3 regions of the Streptomyces sp. NBC_01013 genome follow, and region 1 is predicted to be linked to each of the others. Evidence: riboswitches for the same ligand, from Rfam matches in the RefSeq annotation. Region 1 holds a riboswitch; each other region holds the start of a gene.
What was found. Region 1 has a riboswitch for S-adenosylmethionine ahead of OG538_RS01785 (putative leader peptide). Riboswitches for the same ligand answer to the same signal wherever they lie in the genome.
Positions count from the first base shown of each region.

Region 2: linked by a shared signal. The riboswitch ahead of thrC (threonine synthase) and the one ahead of OG538_RS01785 (putative leader peptide) in region 1 are both predicted to bind S-adenosylmethionine.
Region 3: linked by a shared signal. The riboswitch ahead of OG538_RS26675 (aminotransferase class V-fold PLP-dependent enzyme) and the one ahead of OG538_RS01785 (putative leader peptide) in region 1 are both predicted to bind S-adenosylmethionine.

Region 1 is NZ_CP108687.1:413,476-419,149, forward strand. It holds gene OG538_RS01770 (hypothetical protein) at 1-291, opposite strand, end outside; gene OG538_RS01775 (NtaA/DmoA family FMN-dependent monooxygenase) at 428-1,831, opposite strand; gene OG538_RS01780 (LLM class flavin-dependent oxidoreductase) at 1,850-3,076, opposite strand; gene OG538_RS01785 (putative leader peptide) at 3,150-3,266, opposite strand; SAM riboswitch class IV at 3,307-3,413, opposite strand; gene OG538_RS01790 (sugar ABC transporter permease) at 3,657-4,928, opposite strand; gene OG538_RS01795 (ATP-binding cassette domain-containing protein) at 4,925-5,674, opposite strand, start outside.
Region 2 is NZ_CP108687.1:3,714,688-3,720,361, forward strand. It holds gene thrC (threonine synthase) at 1-1,181, opposite strand, end outside; SAM riboswitch class I at 1,199-1,325, opposite strand; gene OG538_RS15935 (glucosyl-3-phosphoglycerate synthase) at 1,479-2,426, shown strand; gene OG538_RS15940 (trehalose-6-phosphate synthase) at 2,471-3,862, shown strand; gene otsB (trehalose-phosphatase) at 3,839-4,693, opposite strand; gene OG538_RS15950 (DUF3263 domain-containing protein) at 4,826-5,098, opposite strand; gene OG538_RS15955 (extracellular solute-binding protein) at 5,131-5,674, opposite strand, start outside.
Region 3 is NZ_CP108687.1:6,126,531-6,132,204, reverse strand. It holds gene OG538_RS26690 (hypothetical protein) at 1-129, opposite strand, end outside; gene OG538_RS26685 (rhomboid family intramembrane serine protease) at 291-1,028, shown strand; gene OG538_RS26680 (Lrp/AsnC family transcriptional regulator) at 1,025-1,306, shown strand; gene OG538_RS26675 (aminotransferase class V-fold PLP-dependent enzyme) at 1,372-2,748, opposite strand; SAM riboswitch class IV at 2,922-3,039, opposite strand; gene trpD (anthranilate phosphoribosyltransferase) at 3,125-4,189, opposite strand; gene OG538_RS26665 (cytochrome bc complex cytochrome b subunit) at 4,313-5,674, opposite strand, start outside.

The DNA of each region.
Region 1 (5,674 bases):
GAGGTCCTCGCACCACTCGGGCAGCCGGATCTGCATCTCCAACGCCTCGCCGACGCTGTCGGCGATGAGCACCACGTCCCCTTCGGACGAGGCGTACAGCACGGCTGCCCCTCCGGAGAGGAAGAACGTGCCTCCGGTGTCGTCGCCGGCGATCGGCTCCAGCGACGCACCGGAGGCAAGGTGCACTTCCTCGACGTGAGAGGCCCGGCTCACATCGAAGTTGAAGGGGAAGGCCGCCGTCTCGGCCAGCTCGGGGCGGGTGCGCAGGAGTTCCAGGAAGCGGTCGGTCATACGGCCGAAGCCTAACGACCTCAGCCGGGAGGGAGCGCTCCTCGGCTGATCGTCGGGGCGGATGCCGGGCGCCGCACGCTCACCGGCACCGAAGCGGGCTCGGCAGGCACCGGGAGGGCGTCGGGCCGGAGGGACGTCACGATGCCGCCCGCTCGGCCACCACGTCGCCGGGGTGGGCCAGGCCGAGGTGGTCGCGCAGGGTCGTGCCCTCGTACTCCGTGCGGAACACACCGCGCTCCTGGAGGAGCGGAACCACCGTGTCGGCGAATGCGTCCAGCCCGCCGGGTGTGATGTGCGGGACGAGGATGAAACCGTCGGCGGCATCGGCCTGTACGAAGTCATCGATGGTCGCCGCGACGGTGGCCGCGGAGCCGACGAAGGCCTGGCGGTTGCCGGTCTCGATGACGAGGTCGCGGATCGACCAGTTCTTCGCAGCCGCGAGTTCACGCCACTCCCGGGCCGTGGTCAGCGGGTCCCGGTACATGCGCACTTGGGCGCGTCCGCGGGCGACCGTGTGTTCGCCGAGGTCGGGGTCGATCTCGGGAAGCGGGCCCTCGGGGTCGTACGAGGAGAGGTCGCGGTTCCAGACGAACTCGAGGTGCTTGATCGCGGTGGCACCGCTGACCTGCTGTCTGCGGACCTCGCGGGACAGTTCCTGCGCCTCGGCGTCCGTGTCGCCGAGGACGAAGGTCGCCGCGGGCAGGATCAGCAGCTGGTCAGGGGTGCGGCCGTGACGGGCGAGACGGCGCTTGACGTCCGTGTAGAACGCCTGTCCCTCCTTGAGGGTGCTGTAGCGGCTGAAGATCGCGTCGGCCCCCTCCGCCGCGAACTCGCGTCCGTCGTCGGAGTCCCCGGCCTGGAAGATCACCGGTCGGCCCTGCGGGCTGCGCGGGACGTTGAACTGCCCCTCGATGTCGAAGTGCTGCCCCCTGTGCACGAAGGACCCGGCGCGCGCGTCCCGGAGGAAGGTGCCGGTCCCCTGATCGGCCACGATCTCGTCGCCCCGCCATGAGTCGAACAGCTCGTTGGCGGTGGCGAGGAACTCCTTGGCCCGGGAGTACCGCTCCTCCTGCGGAAGGAATCCACCGCGCCGGAAGTTCTCGCCCGTGAAGGCGTCCCACGAGGTGACGACGTTCCACGCCGCCCGCCCGCCGGAGAGGTGATCGAGGCTGGCGAACTGCCGGGCCACCTCGTAGGGCTCGTTGAACGTGGAGTTGATCGTGCCGGTGAGGCCGAGGTGTTCGGTGACGGCGGCGAGTGCGGACAGCACGGTGAAGGTGTCGGGGCGACCCACGACATCCAAGTCATATATCTTGCCGCCCTGTTCGCGCAGGCGGAGCCCTTCGGCGAGGAACAGGAAGTCGAACTTGGCGCGTTCGGCGGTGCGGGCGAAGTGCGCGAACGAGCTGAACTCGACGTGACTTCCGGCCGCGGGATCGCTCCACACGGTGGTGTTGTTGACGCCTGGGAAGTGGGCGGCGAGATGGATCTGCTTGCTCGGCTTGCCGGTGTCGCGGCCGGCGCCAGTGCTGGTGCTCATGTCGGTGGTCCCTCCGGCTCAGACGGTTGCGTAGCGGTTGGCGGGGCGGGCGAGTCCGAGCAGCCCGCGCAAGGTGTCGGCTTCGTAGGCGGTCCGGAAGGCACCGCGGCGCTGCAGTTCGGGCACCAGCCGACGGGTGATCGCCGGGAGGTCGTGGCCGATCACGGCGGGGCGCAGCCGGAAACCGGAGAGCCCGGCCTCTTGCCAGTCCAGGAGCAGGTCCGCCAATTGCCCGGGGGTGCCGGTGAACACCTTCGCGTCGCTGGAGTAGGGGTGTCCCGCGAGGCCGTCGAGACGGTCGCGCCGGGCCGCCGCGGCCGCGGGGTCGTCGTCGAGGAAGACCACGAGGTCCCCGAAGACGTGGAGGGGGTCCGCCGCGCGTCCCGCCGCCGCCTGTTCGGCGCGTATCTCCTCGACGACGGTGCGGGCGTGGCCGGTGTCGTGCGGGGTGACGTATCCGATGTCCGTGGAACGGGCCACCAGCCGGAAGGGCACGCTCCGGTGCGCCAGCGCGCTCACGACCGGCTGCCCCTGCGGGGGCCGGGGTGTGATCGAGGGACCCTTGACGCTGAAGTGCCGCCCCGCGAAGTCGATGTAGTGCAGCTTGTCGCGGTCGATGAAGCGCCCCGTGGCCGCGTCGCGGATCTCCGCACCGTCCTCCCAGCTGTCCCACAGACGGCGCACCGCCTCGATGTAGTCTCCGGCTTCCTCGAAGAGTTCGGCGGTCAGCGCTTGCACGGCCGGGGTGTCCAGTTCGTCGACGCCGAAGCGCGGGAACGTACGGCGGCCGAAGTGGGCGGCTTCGTGCTGCCGGGCCGACACCTGGACGCGCACGCCTGCCCGGCCGGAGCTCACGTAGTCGAGGGTGGCGATCGCCTTGGAGAGGTGGAACGGCTCGGTGTGCGTGACGACCACGGTGGGGACGAGCCCGATGTGCCGGGTCAGCGGGGCCACCCGGGCGGCGATGAGCACCGCGTCGAGGCGCCCGCGCTCCTGGTCGGTACGGCCGTCGGGCTCGGTGGACAGCGAGGACTGGAGACCGAGCGCGTCCTCGATCGTCACGAAGTCGAGCAGACCCCGTTCGGCTTCGGTGACCGTGTCGGTCCAGTAGGCGGCGGTGAGCAGCTCGCCGGGCCGGGCCACCGGCTCACGCCAGGCGGCGGGGTGCCAGCCCGCGCCGTTGAGAGCGACGGCGAGGTGGAGGGAGGCGGGCAGGGGAGAGTGCGGGGATGACGATGCGGACACGAAAGGGTGCCTTCCTGATCGACCGTAGGTGGTCGCCGGGCCTCGTCGGGAGGTTCGGCGTCGCGGGTACGGGTCAGGAACAACAGAGCGCGCCGGCCACTCGCTGGAGGTCGATGTGGGGCCGGGAGTAGAGGTGGACGCGGCGCCGGGGGGCGAGCACCCTGACGAGCGGGCAGGACGTTCCTGGCATGACCCCCGCCTCCGCTCTTCCGGCTCGGCGGGGCCCGGAGGCCTCGCGCCTGCGGAACCCGGACGGGCCCCGCCTCGTCGTCATGCGGACCCCCGCGTGCGAGGGTTTCCGGTCAGCCCGACAGGACTTGACGCCGACGCATATCCACCGCGAACGCTACGCGCGACGGCCGCGCCGCGCAATGCCCCGTGGATCATGCTCCCGCTCGCCGCGCCGTGCTTCACGACGAGGCGGCTGCGCCGTCTGTTCCGCCCGGCGCCGCCTGTCACAGCACCCCGCCGACGACGCCCCGGCAGAAAAGCAACCCGCCTGCGCCCGCGCCATGGACCGACCGGAGGGGCTGCGGCGCCCCTGGGCTCCGGGTACGGCCCGGCCCGGGCGCGTACGGGATCACGCGCGTCCCGCGGCCTTCTGGCTCCGGCGGGAGACGGAGTCGACGACGACGGCCGCCAGCAGGACGGATCCCGTGATCATGAACTGGATCGCGTTGCTGACACCCATGATGTTCATCCCGGACTGGATCGACCCGATCACCAGGGCGCCCAGCAGGGCCGACCAGACCGAACCGCGCCCGCCGAACAGGCTCGTGCCGCCGATGACGGCGGCTGCGATGACGTTCATCAGCAGGTTGCCGCCTCCCGAGGTCTGGCTCGCCGACTGGATCTGCCCGGCGAGGAACAGGCCCCCGACCGCCGACATGGTGCCGGCGATCGAGAAGACGGTCATCCGGACGAACGGCACGCTGATGCCGGCGCGTCGCGCACCCTCGGAGTTGCCGCCGACCGCGAAGACCTTCCGGCCGTACGTGGTGCGACGGAGCACGAAGTCCAGAACCACCAGCACGATCAGGAAGATCAGGAGGGCCAGCGGGAGGCCCTGGTAGCGGTTGAGGATGTACGCGGTGACGAAGGCGATCGCGGCGATGACGACGGTACGCAGCACGATCTCGGCGATCGGTCGGGAGGGCACCCTGGCCGCCCTGCGACGCGCGGCGTCCAGGAGCGACGCCGTGAGGAAGAGCCCGACCCCGGCCGCCGCGGCCCCGTAGGCGGCGGCCTGACTGTGGTAGATGGTCGAGTAGAGCTCGGCCACGATGCTGTCGCCCGGGATGTTGACCGTGCCGCTGGACCCGAGCACCTGAAGCATCAATCCGTTCCAGGCGAGGTTGCCCGCAAGGGTGACCACGAAGGCGGGCACGCCGACCTTCGCGAAGAAGAAGCCCTGGATGAGGCCGACCGCCGCTCCGCCCAGGAGGGCGACCAGGAGCGCCAGCCATTCGTTCATGCCGTTCATGACGTTGAGAACGGCGAAGATCGCGGCGCACAGACCGCTCACGGATCCGACGGACAGGTCGATCTCGCCGAGGAGCAGCACGAAGACGATGCCGATGGCGATCATGCCGGTGCCGACGATCTGCTGGCTGAGGTCGGAGAGGTTCTGGGCCGAGAGGAACGTGCTGTTCAGGCTGCCGAACACCGTCCAGATGATGATCACGGCGATGACGACGGGCAGGGAGCCGAGTTCCCCGCTGCGCATCTTGCGCCAGAACTCCCTGGCGTAGCCGCGGATACCCTCCTCGCGCACGAGCAGGCGGGTGTCGATGGCGGGCATGGCGTCGTGTGCGGGCTCCTGGACATCGTCGCTTTCGGGTTCCCGGCTCATCGCTCCTCCTCCCGCTTACGGGCCTGACGTCGGGTGACCGCGCTGTCGGAGGCCCCGGTGATGGCGGAGATGATCTCCTCGGTGGTGGTGGAACGCCGGTCGAAGAAGCCGTTGTTGCGCCCCAGGCGCATCACCGCGATCCGGTCCGCGACCGCCATCACGTCCACCATGTTGTGGCTGACCAGGATGGTCCCGAGGCCGCGTTCCCTGAGCCGCTCGACCAGGTCGAGGACCTCCGCCGTCTGCTCCACGCCCAGCGCCGCGGTGGGCTCGTCGAGGATGACGACCTTCGGATCGCCGATCAGGGACCGGGCGATCGCCACCGTCTGGCGCTGTCCGCCGGAGAGCGAGGCGACGGGGATGCGGACGCTCGGGATGCGGATGGACAGGGTGTCGAGCAGTTCGCGCGAGCGCTGGTCCATGCGGACCTCGTCGAGCACGCCGAAGCGGCGCAGTTCGCGGCCGAGGAACAGGTTGCCGACCACGTCGAGGTTGTCGCACAGGGCCAGGTCCTGGTAGACGGTCGCGATGCCGAGGTTCTGGGCGTCGTGGGGCCTGCCGATGGCAACCCGCCGGCCCTGCCATTCGATGACACCCTGGTCCGGCGGGTTGACTCCCGCAATCGCCTTGACCGCGGTGGACTTGCCGGCACCGTTGTCGCCGACGAGCGCGACGACTTCACCGGGGTGGACCTCCAGGTCGAAGCCCGACAGTGCCTGGACGGCGCCGAAGCGCTTGGAGATGCC
Region 2 (5,674 bases), 3.3 Mb from region 1:
TTCAGGATGACGGTGGTGAGCGCCGGGTCGAGCAGACCGGCGTCGATCAGCTTCTTCGTCACGCCCACGGTCACCCCGCCCGCCGTCTCGGCGAAGATGCCCTCGGTGCGGGCCAGCAGCTTGATCGCGTCGACGACCTGCTCGTCGTTGACGTCCTCGACGGCACCACCGGTGCGGCGGGCGATGTCCAGGACGTACGGGCCGTCGGCCGGGTTGCCGATCGCCAGGGACTTGGCGATGGTGTTCGGTTTCTGCGGCCGCACGACGTCGTGTCCGGCCTTGAAGGCGACGGAGACCGGGGAGCAGCCCTCGGCCTGGGCGCCGAAGATCTTGTACGGCTTGTCCTCGACCAGGCCCAGCTTGATCAGCTCCTGGAGACCCTTGTCGATCTTCGTGAGCTGCGAGCCGGACGCGATCGGGATGACGAGCTGATCGGGCAGCTGCCAGCCGAGCTGCTCGCAGATCTCGTACGCGAGGGTCTTGGAGCCCTCGCCGTAGTACGGGCGCAGGTTGACGTTGACGAAGCCCCAGCCCTCGCCCAGCGGGTCGCCGATGAGCTCGGAGCAGAAGCGGTTGACGTCGTCGTAGTTGCCCTCGATGCCGACCAGTTCACCGCCGTACACCGCGGCCATGACGACCTTGCCCTGCTCCAGGTCGTGCGGGATGAACACGCACGAGCGCAGACCGGCGCGGGCGGCGGCGGCGCCCACGGCGCCGGCGAGGTTGCCGGTGGAGGAGCAGGACAGGGTGGTGAACCCGAAGGCGCGGGCGGCCTCGACGGCGATCGCGACGACGCGGTCCTTGAAGGAGTGCGTCGGGTTGCCGGAGTCGTCCTTGACGTACAGACCGCCGGTGACGCCCAGCTCGCGGGCGAGGTTGTCGGCCTTGACCAGCTTGGTGAAGCCGGGGTTGATGTTGGGCTTGTCCGCGACATCGGAGGGGACCGGCAGCAGCGGCGCGTAGCGCCAGATGTTGTTGGGTCCGGCCTCGATGCGCTTCTTCAGCTCGTCCGGGGAGCCGCTCGGCAGGTCGTACGCCACTTCGAGCGGCCCGAAACAGGACGCGCAGGCGAAAAGGGGGCCGAGTGCGAATCGCTCTCCGCATTCGCGGCAGGAAAGCGCCGCGGCGGGACCGAGATCCACGGAAACTTCGGTGTGTGCTGCAACAGTCTCAACAGCCATGATGGCGAGGCCCTTTCTCCTCATCTTCCTCGCGACGCATTTCGTCACGAGACGGAATTGGCACCTTCCCCACCTGACCTCGCGGTCGGCGGGAGGGTTGCCGGGACTTCAACGGGCCGTTCCCTCTGTCCCTCTGGATGAGCGCTGTGGCACTGGACCATGGATCCAGGCGTTTATCGGCGGACGGACCCCGGCATGCGACGGCCATCTGCGTTGTTCAAGACTGTAACCGAAGCATCGGACTGTTGAGATAGTCGTCCGAACCGCGAGATGGATCACATACAGGGAGTATCGACCGTGCTGGAAGAGGTCGAACGCTGGCTGACCGGGCGTTCCTGGTCAGCCGCCGACCGTCCGCTGGACCGTCTGCTGGATGCCAGGAACGACACGCACGGGCCGAGCGTGAGTGTCGTGCTGCCCGCGCTGAACGAGGCGGAGACGGTCGGGGACATCGTCACGACGATCCGGCGCGAGCTCATGGAGAAGGTCCGGCTGGTCGACGAGCTCGTGGTGATCGACTCCGGCTCGACGGACGCCACCACGGAGGTCGCCCGCCGGGCGGGCGCCCGGGTGGTCCACCGGGACGCCATCCTGCCCCGCATACCGGCGGTCCCCGGCAAGGGCGAGGTGCTGTGGCGGTCACTCCTGGTGACCGGCGGCGACATCGTCTGCTTCATCGACGCGGACCTGAAGGACTTCTCGGCGGACTTCGTCTCCGGCATCGTCGGCCCGCTGCTGACCGATCCCTCGGTGCAGTTCGTCAAGGCGATGTACGACCGGCCGTTCGGTGACACCACCGGTCAGGGCGGCCGGGTCACCGAAATGGTGGCACGCCCGCTGCTCAATCTGCACTGGCCCCAGCTGGCCGGCTTCGTGCAGCCCCTGGGCGGCGAGTACGCCGTGCGCCGCTCGCTGCTGGAGCGGCTGCCCTTCCCGGTCGGTTACGGAGTGGAACTGGGCCTGCTCGTCGACTCCCTGCACACGGTCGGCCTGGACGCGCTCGCGCAGGTCGACGTCGGCGTCAGGAAGCACCGCCACCAGGACGGCCAGGCGCTCGGCCGGATGGCCGCCGCCATCTACCGGACCGCCCAACTCCGCCTCTCCCGGGGCCATCTGGTCCGCCCCGCGCTGACCCAGTTCGAGCGCGGCGAGCACGGCTTCGTCCCGCACACGTACCCGGTGGACACCGAGGAACGGCCGCCGATGCTGGAGATCGAGGAGTACGTTTCACGGCGCGCGGCGTGACTTCGCACGTTTGGGCGGTTCGCGATCGGGCTAGATTCCGCAACATGGTCTCCGAGCACGCCCCTCAGCCCGCTGCCCAGGTACTCGTCGCGTCCAACCGCGGCCCGGTCTCGTACGCGCTGCACGAGGACGGCACCCTCGATGCGAAACGGGGCGGGGGCGGACTCGTCTCCGGCCTGAGCGCCGTGGACGACAAGATGTGGGTGTGCGCCGCCCTCGGGGACGGCGACCGGGAGGCGGTGCGGCGCGGGGTCGGCGAGCCGGGCGTCCGGATGCTCGACATCGACGCGGACGTGCACGCCGACGCGTACAACGGCATCGCCAACTCGGTGCTCTGGTTCGTCCACCACCTGCTCTACCAGACCCCCGTCGAGCCCGTCTTCGACGCGGAGTTCCGCCGGCAGTGGGCCTCCTTCGAGACGTACAACCGGGCCTTCGCCGCTGCGCTGGCCGAGGAGGCGGGCGAGGGCGCGGCGGTCCTCGTGCAGGACTACCACCTGGCCCTGGTGCCCGGCATGCTCCGTGAGCTCCGCCCCGACCTGCGGATCGGCCACTTCTCGCACACCCCGTGGGCGCCCGTCGACTACTTCCGGCTGCTGCCCGACGACATCGCCGAACAGCTGCTGCACGGCATTCTGGGCGCCGATCGGGCGGCGTTCCTGACCCGCCGCTGGGCGGACGCCTTCATCGGCTGCTGCGCGGAGATCCTCGGCGGTACCGGCCGTACCCGGATCGGGGTGCACGGCCTCGGCGCCGACGCGGACTTCCTGCGCCGCCGAGCGGGCGAAGCGGACGTGGACGAGCGCATGGCGGCACTGCGGGAGCAGGTGGGACCCGGCCGGAAGACGATCGTCCGGGTGGACCGTACGGAACTGTCCAAGAACATCGTCCGCGGGATGCTGGCCTACCGGGCCCTGCTCGACGAGCGGCCCGAGTGGCGGGGACGCGTCGTCCACATCGCGTTCGCCTACCCCTCGCGGCAGGACCTCGCGGTCTACCGCGACTACACCGCCGAGGTGCAGCGCGTCGCCGACGAGATCAACGCGGAGTACGGGACGGCGGACTGGACGCCGGTGGTCCTGCACGTCAAGGACGACTTCGCCCGCTCGCTGGCGGCGTACCGGATGGCGGACGTCGCACTCGTCAACCCGATCCGGGACGGGATGAACCTGGTCGCCAAGGAGGTCCCGGTGGTCTCCGATCACGGCTGCGCGCTGGTGCTGTCGCGCGAGGCGGGGGCGTACGAGGAGCTGGGCACCGACGCGATCACGGTGAACCCGTACGACGTGTCCGCCACCGCCGCGGCCCTCCACGAGGCGCTGACGATGGCGGACGACGAGCGGACGGCCCGCACGAAGCGGCTGGCCGCGGCGGCCACCGCGCTGCCGCCGCAGCAGTGGTTCCTGGACCAGCTAGAGGCGCTGCGCCAGGGCTGACAGGAAGTCGACGACGGCCCCCGGTCCCGGCACCGACAGGTCGGCGCGTTCGGCCAGTTCGGGCACTTCCGTGCCGCTGCAGATCAGCAGTCCGGGAGTGCCGTCGGGGCCCTCGGTGCGGAGTTTGTCCACGGCGGTGTACGCGGCGAGGTCGCCCAGGTCGTCGCCCGCGTAGAGCACCGAGCCGGCGCCGGTCTCGTGCACGTACCGCGTGAGTGCCACGCCCTTGTCCATGCCCGAGGGGCGCAACTCCAGGACCAGCCGGCCCGGTTCGACGATCAGCCCATGGCGGGCGGCGAGCTCGCCGAGGGGACCCCGCAGGGCCTCGAAGGCGGCCTGCGGGTCGGCGGCGCGGCGGGTGTGGACGGCGAGCGCCTGCCCCTTCTCCTCTATCCAGGTGCCGTGCCAGGAGTCGAACCTGTCGAGCACGCCGGGGAGTTCGGCCCGCACGGCGGCGACGCCGGGGTGCGGGGCGGGGGCGCGGACGGTCCCGGAGACGGCGTCCCAGCGTTCGGCGCCGTAGTGGCCGAGGACGACGAGCCGGTCCAGCCCCGCGACGCCCGCGAAGCCGCCGTAGCGGACCGCGACACCGGCCGGCCGGCCGGTGATCACGGCGATCGACGCGACCTTGGGGGCGAGTGCGGCCAGCGCCTCGACGACGCCCGGGTGGGCGCGGGCCTGTTCGGGGTCCGGAACGATGTCGGCGAGCGTGCCGTCGAAATCGAGTGCGATGACGGCGCGGTCGGGCCGGGCGAGGAGCGCGGCGAGGCCCTCCTGGCCGGCGGGCGTGGTCGGGACCGGCAGGGGCGGAGTGTGCGGGTTGCTGCCCATGGGCCGAGCCTATAGGCGGCGGGTCCCGCGCGGGGCGCGTGCCGCGGGGCCGCTCGGCCGACCGGGCGGGCGGCCACGTGTGGCCGGGGCGTCCAGCGGAACGAAGGCCCGGCGGGTTCGCCCCCCCCGGTGTCACCGGCGTCCGCGCCTCGCCTCGCGGACGCGGCGCAGACGGTTGACCGTCACGGGGTCGGCCTCCAGCGCCCGCCGGTCGTCGAGGAGGGCGTTCAGCAGCTGGTAGTAGCGGGTGGGCGAGATGCCGAGCTGTTCCCTGATCGCCCGCTCCTTCGCCCCGGGGCCCGCCCACGACTGCCGCTCGACCGCCAGAACCGCACGGTCCCGGTCGGAGAGCTGGGCAGGAGGGGCGGGCTCGTCGCCGGGGCCGTTCGGGGGGAGGGCGGTCATATCAGCCAATATATTGGGCGGGCCGAGGGCCGCTACTCCGCGCTCTCCGCCGCCATGGACTCCTGCGCGATGTGCTGGAGCACGCTCTCCGGGTTCGCGCCCGGCTCGACCGCCGTGCCGATGTTCTCCTTGATCGACTCACTGGCCTGGGCCCAGGACGTCTTGCCGAACGGGTAGAACTCCGCCTCCGGCAGTGCGGCCAGGAACTTGTGCAGCGGCTTGAACTTCGGATCGTCCTCCATCGCCGCGGACGCGCTCTCGGTGACGGGCAGCAGGTCGTACGTATCGGCGAACTCGATCACGTTCTTGTCGCTGAACATGAAGTCGAAGAACTTGCCCACCTCGGCCCGGTGGCCGCCCTGCTTGAACCCCATGATCCAGTCGGCGACGCCCATCGACGTCTTGGTGGGCCCCTCGGTGCCGGGCAGTTGCACCATGCCGACGTGCACGCCCTGCTTCTGGGCCTCCTCCATCAGGGTCGGGTGGCCGTTGAGCATGCCCACGTCGCCCTTGGTGAACGCCTTGAAGGCGTCGGCCCGGTTGAGCTTGCCGGGGGCGACGGGGCCGACGAGACCC
Region 3 (5,674 bases), 5.7 Mb from region 1:
CTCACCGGCCAGGTCGAGGTGAACGTACTCGACGACCTTGGACGATCGCGTCACGTCGAACCTCGTCAGATTTCCGCAGAGCGTGCAGCGCCAGCGGGTCCCGTCGGTCGGCTGGGGAACCGTCGTCATCGTTGCGTCCTCTTTCGTCGAGCCGTGAGCTGCCGGACAAGGATCTCGCGGTGCGCCGTCGAACTGCGGATGTCCTGCGGTCAACCCTACGGCCTCGGTGCTTCCCACCGGCACGGCGAGGCGGTCTGTCCCGTTCCCTCCGCTTGCGTCATGCTCTGTTCATGATCGATCGGCGGGCTGCGGCCGGCAGAATCCTGCGGGCGGCCACCTCGGGCGGGCCGCCGGTGACGTACGCCCTCATCGCCCTGTGCTGCGTGGTCTTCGTGATCAGCCCGCTGTCGGGGTTCAACCCGGTCTACGGCACCGCGGATGCCCTGCTCGCCGCACAGGCCGGGTACTTCGAGCGCTGGGGCGTGATCCCGAGCGAGCTGTGGGACGGCTCGGCGCACGCCGTCCTCACCCCGCTCACCGCACTGTTCGTGCACGGCAGCTGGCTGCACCTGCTCGGCAACATACTGTTCCTCTACGTGTTCGGGGCGATGGCCGAGGAGCGCATGGGCCACACCGAATTCGCGCTCTTCTACATCGGCTGCGGCTATCTGGCCCTGCTCGCCTACGCGGCCGCACACTCCACCTCCGACCAGACGCTCGTCGGCGCGTCGGGGGCGATCTCGGCGGTCCTGGGAGCGTTCCTCTACCTCTTCCCCCGGGCCCGGGTCACCAGCCTGTTCCCCTTCCTGCTGTTCCTGCCCCTGCGCTTCCCCGCGTGGATCGTGCTGGTCTTCTGGTTCGTCCTGCAGTGGCTGGCCGCGGAGGGCGCCGGCAGCGGCCCCGGGGTGGCCTACCTCGCCCATGTGGTCGGCTTCGCCACCGGGTTCCTCTATGCCTGGGGACGCTATCGGCGTGAGGCTAGAGTGAAGTCTCCAGCCACGGCGACCGAGGGAGAAAGCAAGCCGTGATCACCGCGATCGTGCTCATCAAAACCAGCGTGGACCGGATTCCCGAGATCGCCGAGGCCATCGCCGCGCTGGACAGCGTCAGCGAGGTCTTCTCGGTCACCGGTACGTACGACCTGATCGCCATGGTCCGGGTGTCCAAGCACGACGATCTCGCCGATGTCATCCCCGGCCGGATCAGCAAGATCCCCGGCGTCGAGGGAACCGACACGCACGTGGCGTTCCGTACGTACTCGCAGCACGACCTGGAGGCGGCCTTCGCCATCGGTCTGGACGCGTAACCGCGTCAGCACGTGGGGCCGGGTACGGACAGCCGTCCGTACCCGGCCCCACGTGCTGACGGGACTCAGACCTGAGCGGCACCCCTGTCCGGGACGCAACGGCCGTCCTCGGTGCGGTACTTCCACTGGGCGCCCTCGCTCACGAGCTCCTTGACCGCCCGCAGGAAGCGCTCGATGTGCTCGTCCGGCGTACCGGCGCCGAAGCTGACCCGGATCGCGTTGAGCGACTTCTGGCCCGGCTCCGCCTCGGGCGCGCCGCACTCCCCGATGTCCTGCGGGTCACTGCCGAGCAGGGTGCGCACGAGGGGGTGGGCGCAGAAGAGTCCGTCGCGCACCCCGATGCCGTACTCGGCGGAGAGCGCTGCGGCGAAGTGCGAGCTGTTCCAGCCCTCCACCACGAACGAGATGACGCCGACCCTCGGGGCGTCGTCGCCGAACAGCGACAGCACCTTGACCGCGGGGACCTCGGCGAGGCCCGCGCGGACCGCGGTGACGAGCTGCTGCTCCCGGGCGACCAGGCTGTCGAACCCCGCCTCGGTGAGCGCCTTGCAGGCGGAGGCGATGGAGTAGACGCCGATGACGTTGGGTGAGCCGGCCTCGTGGCGGGCGGCGGTGGTGTGCCATTCGACGTCCACCCCGCCGTCGGCGCGCCGGGCCACCTGGCGGGACGCGCCGCCGCCGGCCAGGTACGGCTCGGCATCGCGCAGCCAGTCGGAGCGGCCGGCGAGGACCCCGGAGCCGAAGGGTGCGTACAGCTTGTGACCGGAGAAGGCGACCCAGTCGACGTCCAGCTCGTCGATGTCGACGGGGTGGTGCGGGGCGAGCTGGGCGGCGTCCAGCACGATCCGGGCGCCATGGGCATGCGCGGCGGCCGCGAGCTCCTTGACGGGCCACAACTCGCCGGTGACGTTGGAGGCGCCGGTGACACAGACCAGGGCGGGACCGTAGGGGTCGCGGACGGCGAGCGCCCGCTCCAGGGTCTCGACGGCCTGGGCCGGGGTGCGCGGCGCGTTCAGGTACGTCACGCGGGCGTCACGCCAGGGCAGCAGCGAGGCGTGGTGCTCTGTCTCGAAGACGAACACCTGGCAGTCGGCGGGCAGCGCGGCGGCGAGCAGGTTGAGCGAGTCGGTGGTGGACCGGGTGAAGACCACCTGGTCATCGGCGCGGCAGCCGAGGAACTCCGCGACGGTCACGCGGCTGCTCTCGAAGAGGTCCGTGGAGAGCTGCGAGAGGTAGCCGGCGCCGCGGTGGACACTGCCGTAGTACGGCGCGTACGCGGCCACGTCGTCCCACACCCTCTGCAGGGCCGGGGCGCTGGCGGCGTAGTCCAGCGCGGCGTAGGTGACCTCTCCGCCGGTGACCAGCGGAACCGTCACATCCTTGCCCAGAACCGGCAGCGGGGCACAAATCGACTGGTCGGTGGCAGCAGTGAGGACAGACATGACGAACTCCCGTAACAGGCAGGCGAATTCCGCGTGCCTGCGGATACGCGGCAGCACGGAGGGAAGAAAGAAGGTGTGCGGAGAAGGGCCGAAAAGCCCTATCGCATTCGCTTGCTCACAAGAGGCTCCCTGAGGACCAGGACCCCACGGGTGGACATCTCACGACGTCGAGGGGTCCGCGCTTGCCGCAGACCTCGCTGCCTGCGGCCTGGTCTTCACCCGGGGCACCCCGCCACGGACGGAGGGTTGCCGGACAGCGGGCCGGGGCCGTAGTCGCTGTCACTCATGACCTGCCCAGCATCCTGCCATACGCACGGAATCGCGCAAGGCGCAGTCCATGATCTGGACTGCGCCCCGTCTCGCACCCGACGCCCCCTCAGGCGTTGCTGGCCACGACCCATCTCTCCAGGGCCCGGCCCGCCGCGCCCGAGTCGATGGACTCGGCGGCCTTCGCGATCCCCGCGGCGAGCTGCTCGGCGAGCGTCCCCCGGCCCGGGTCCAGCGCAACCAGCGCCGCCGCCGAGTTGAGCAGGACGGCGTCCCGCACGGGGCCCGTCTCCCCGGCCAGCAGGCGGCGGGCCACATCGGCGTTGTACGACGCGTCGGCGCCCCGCAGCGCCTCCACCGGCACCAGGTCGATTCCGACGTCGCGCGGGTCGAAGGCCTCCTCGCGCACCGCACCGTCCCTGGCGATCCAGACCCGGGAGGTCGCGGTGGTGGTCAGCTCGTCCAGGCCGTCGTCGCCGCGGAAGACCAGGGCGGAGTTGCCGCGCTCGGCGAGGACCCCCGCGACGATGGGTGCCATCCGGAGGTCGGCCACACCGATCGCCTGCGAGCGCACCTTGGCCGGGTTGGTGAGCGGGCCGAGGATGTTGAACGTGGTCGGCGCGCCGAGCTCCGCCCGGGCCTTCGCCGCGTACCTCAGAGCGGGGTGGAACTTCACGGCGAAGCAGAACGTGATGCCCGCCTCCTCCGCCACCTCCACCACGCGCTGCGGGGGCAGCTCCAGATTGACGCCGAGCTTCCCCAGGACGTCGGAGGAACCGCTCGCCGACGACGAGGCGCGGTTGCCGTGCTTGACGACCTTGGCGCCGGTCCCCGCCACGACGATCGCCGACATGGTCGAGATGTTGACCGTCTTGGCCATGTCGCCGCCGGTGCCCACGATGTCGACCGTGCGGCCGGGCACATGGATGGTCGTGGCGTGCTCGTACATCGCACGGACCAGACCGGAGACCTCCGTGACGGTCTCGCCCTTGGCTCGCAGCGCCACCGCGAAGCCGGCGATCTGCACATCGGTCGCCTCACCGCTCATGATGCGGTCCATCGCCCAGGCGGTGTCGTCCGCGGTCAGGTCCTGGCCGCGGAGCAGAGGGGTCAGCACGCCGGGCCAGGAACGAGCCGCCACGCTGTCGCCGCCTGCCGGGGTCACAACGTTCATGGTCCGCTCCTGGGGTCCACAGCCGATAAGGGGGATGGGGCCACCCTATCGAGCCCCACGGACAGCGAAGAGCCCCGTCCATCGAATGGACGGGGCTCCTGCTGTGGCGATCAGTTCAGGTGATCAGTGGTGGCCGTGGCCGCTGGTGATCTCCTTGTACTCCTCCGCGGTGGGCTTGGCGATCTGGTTGTTCTCGCCGTAGTACGCGTGGCTGAGCTTGGCCCGCAGCTTCTGCACCGCGGACACCTTGCGCTCGACGCCGTTCTCGTCGACCGTCGGGCCGATCTCGACCGGCTTGTACTGCTCGTGCGCGGTGAGCGTGTGCAGCTGCTCCGGTCCGAGCGGCTCGTGGACCTCGACGAACTCACCGTGCGGGAGGCGCTTGATGAGACCGGACTCGCGCCCGTGCAGCACCTTCTCCTTGTCGCGGCGCTGAAGGCCGAGGCAGATCCGGCGGGTGACGATGAACGCCAGGACGGGTCCGACGAAGAAGGCGATACGGACGAACCAGCTGATCGAGTTGAGCGACAGGCTGAAGTGCGTAGCCCAGATGTCGTTGCCGCCGCCGATCAGCATGACGAAGTAGATCGTCACCCAGGCGACGCCGAGCGCGGTGCGGGTCGGGGCGTTGCGCGGCTTGTCCAGGATGTGGTGCTCGCGCTTGTCCCCGGTGATCCAGGACTCGATGAACGGGTACAGCGCCAGCGCCGCGAGGATCACGCCGAACAGGACCAGCGGGATGAGCACACCCAGGACCAGCGTGTGGCCCCAGAGGTTGATCTCCCAGCCCGGCATCACACGGACGAAGCCTTCGGCGAAGCCCATGTACCAGTCCGGCTGGGCGCCCGTGGACACCTGGTCCGGCCGGTACGGGCCGATCGCCCAGATCGGGTTGATCGAGGCGATGGCCGCGATGATGGCGATGAAGCCGAAGACCAGGAAGAAGAAGCCGCCGGCCTTGGCCATGTACACGGGCAGCAGGGGCATGCCGACGACGTTCTTGTTCGTGCGACCGGGACCCGCGAACTGCGTGTGCTTGTGGTAGAAGACCAGGATGAGGTGGCCGACCAGCAGCCCGAGCATGATGCCCGGCAGCAGCAGGATGTGGATCGAGTAGAACCTGGCGACGATGTCGTCGCCGGGGAACTCGCCGCCGAACAGGAACATCGAGATGTACGTACCGACGACGGGCATCGACAGGATCGCGCCCTGGGTGAAGCGCACACCCGTACCGGACAGCAGGTCGTCCGGGAGCGAGTAACCGGTGAAGCCGGTGAACATGCCCAGGACGAACAGCAGGAAGCCGAACAGCCAGTTGATCTCGCGCGGCTTGCGGTACGCACCGGTGAAGAACACCCGGAACATGTGCACGAACATGCCGGCGAGGAAGATCACCGCTGCCCAGTGGTGGATCTGCCGGACCAGCAGACCACCGCGGACGTCGAAGCTGATGTCGAGCGTCGAGGCGTAGGCCTCGGACATCCG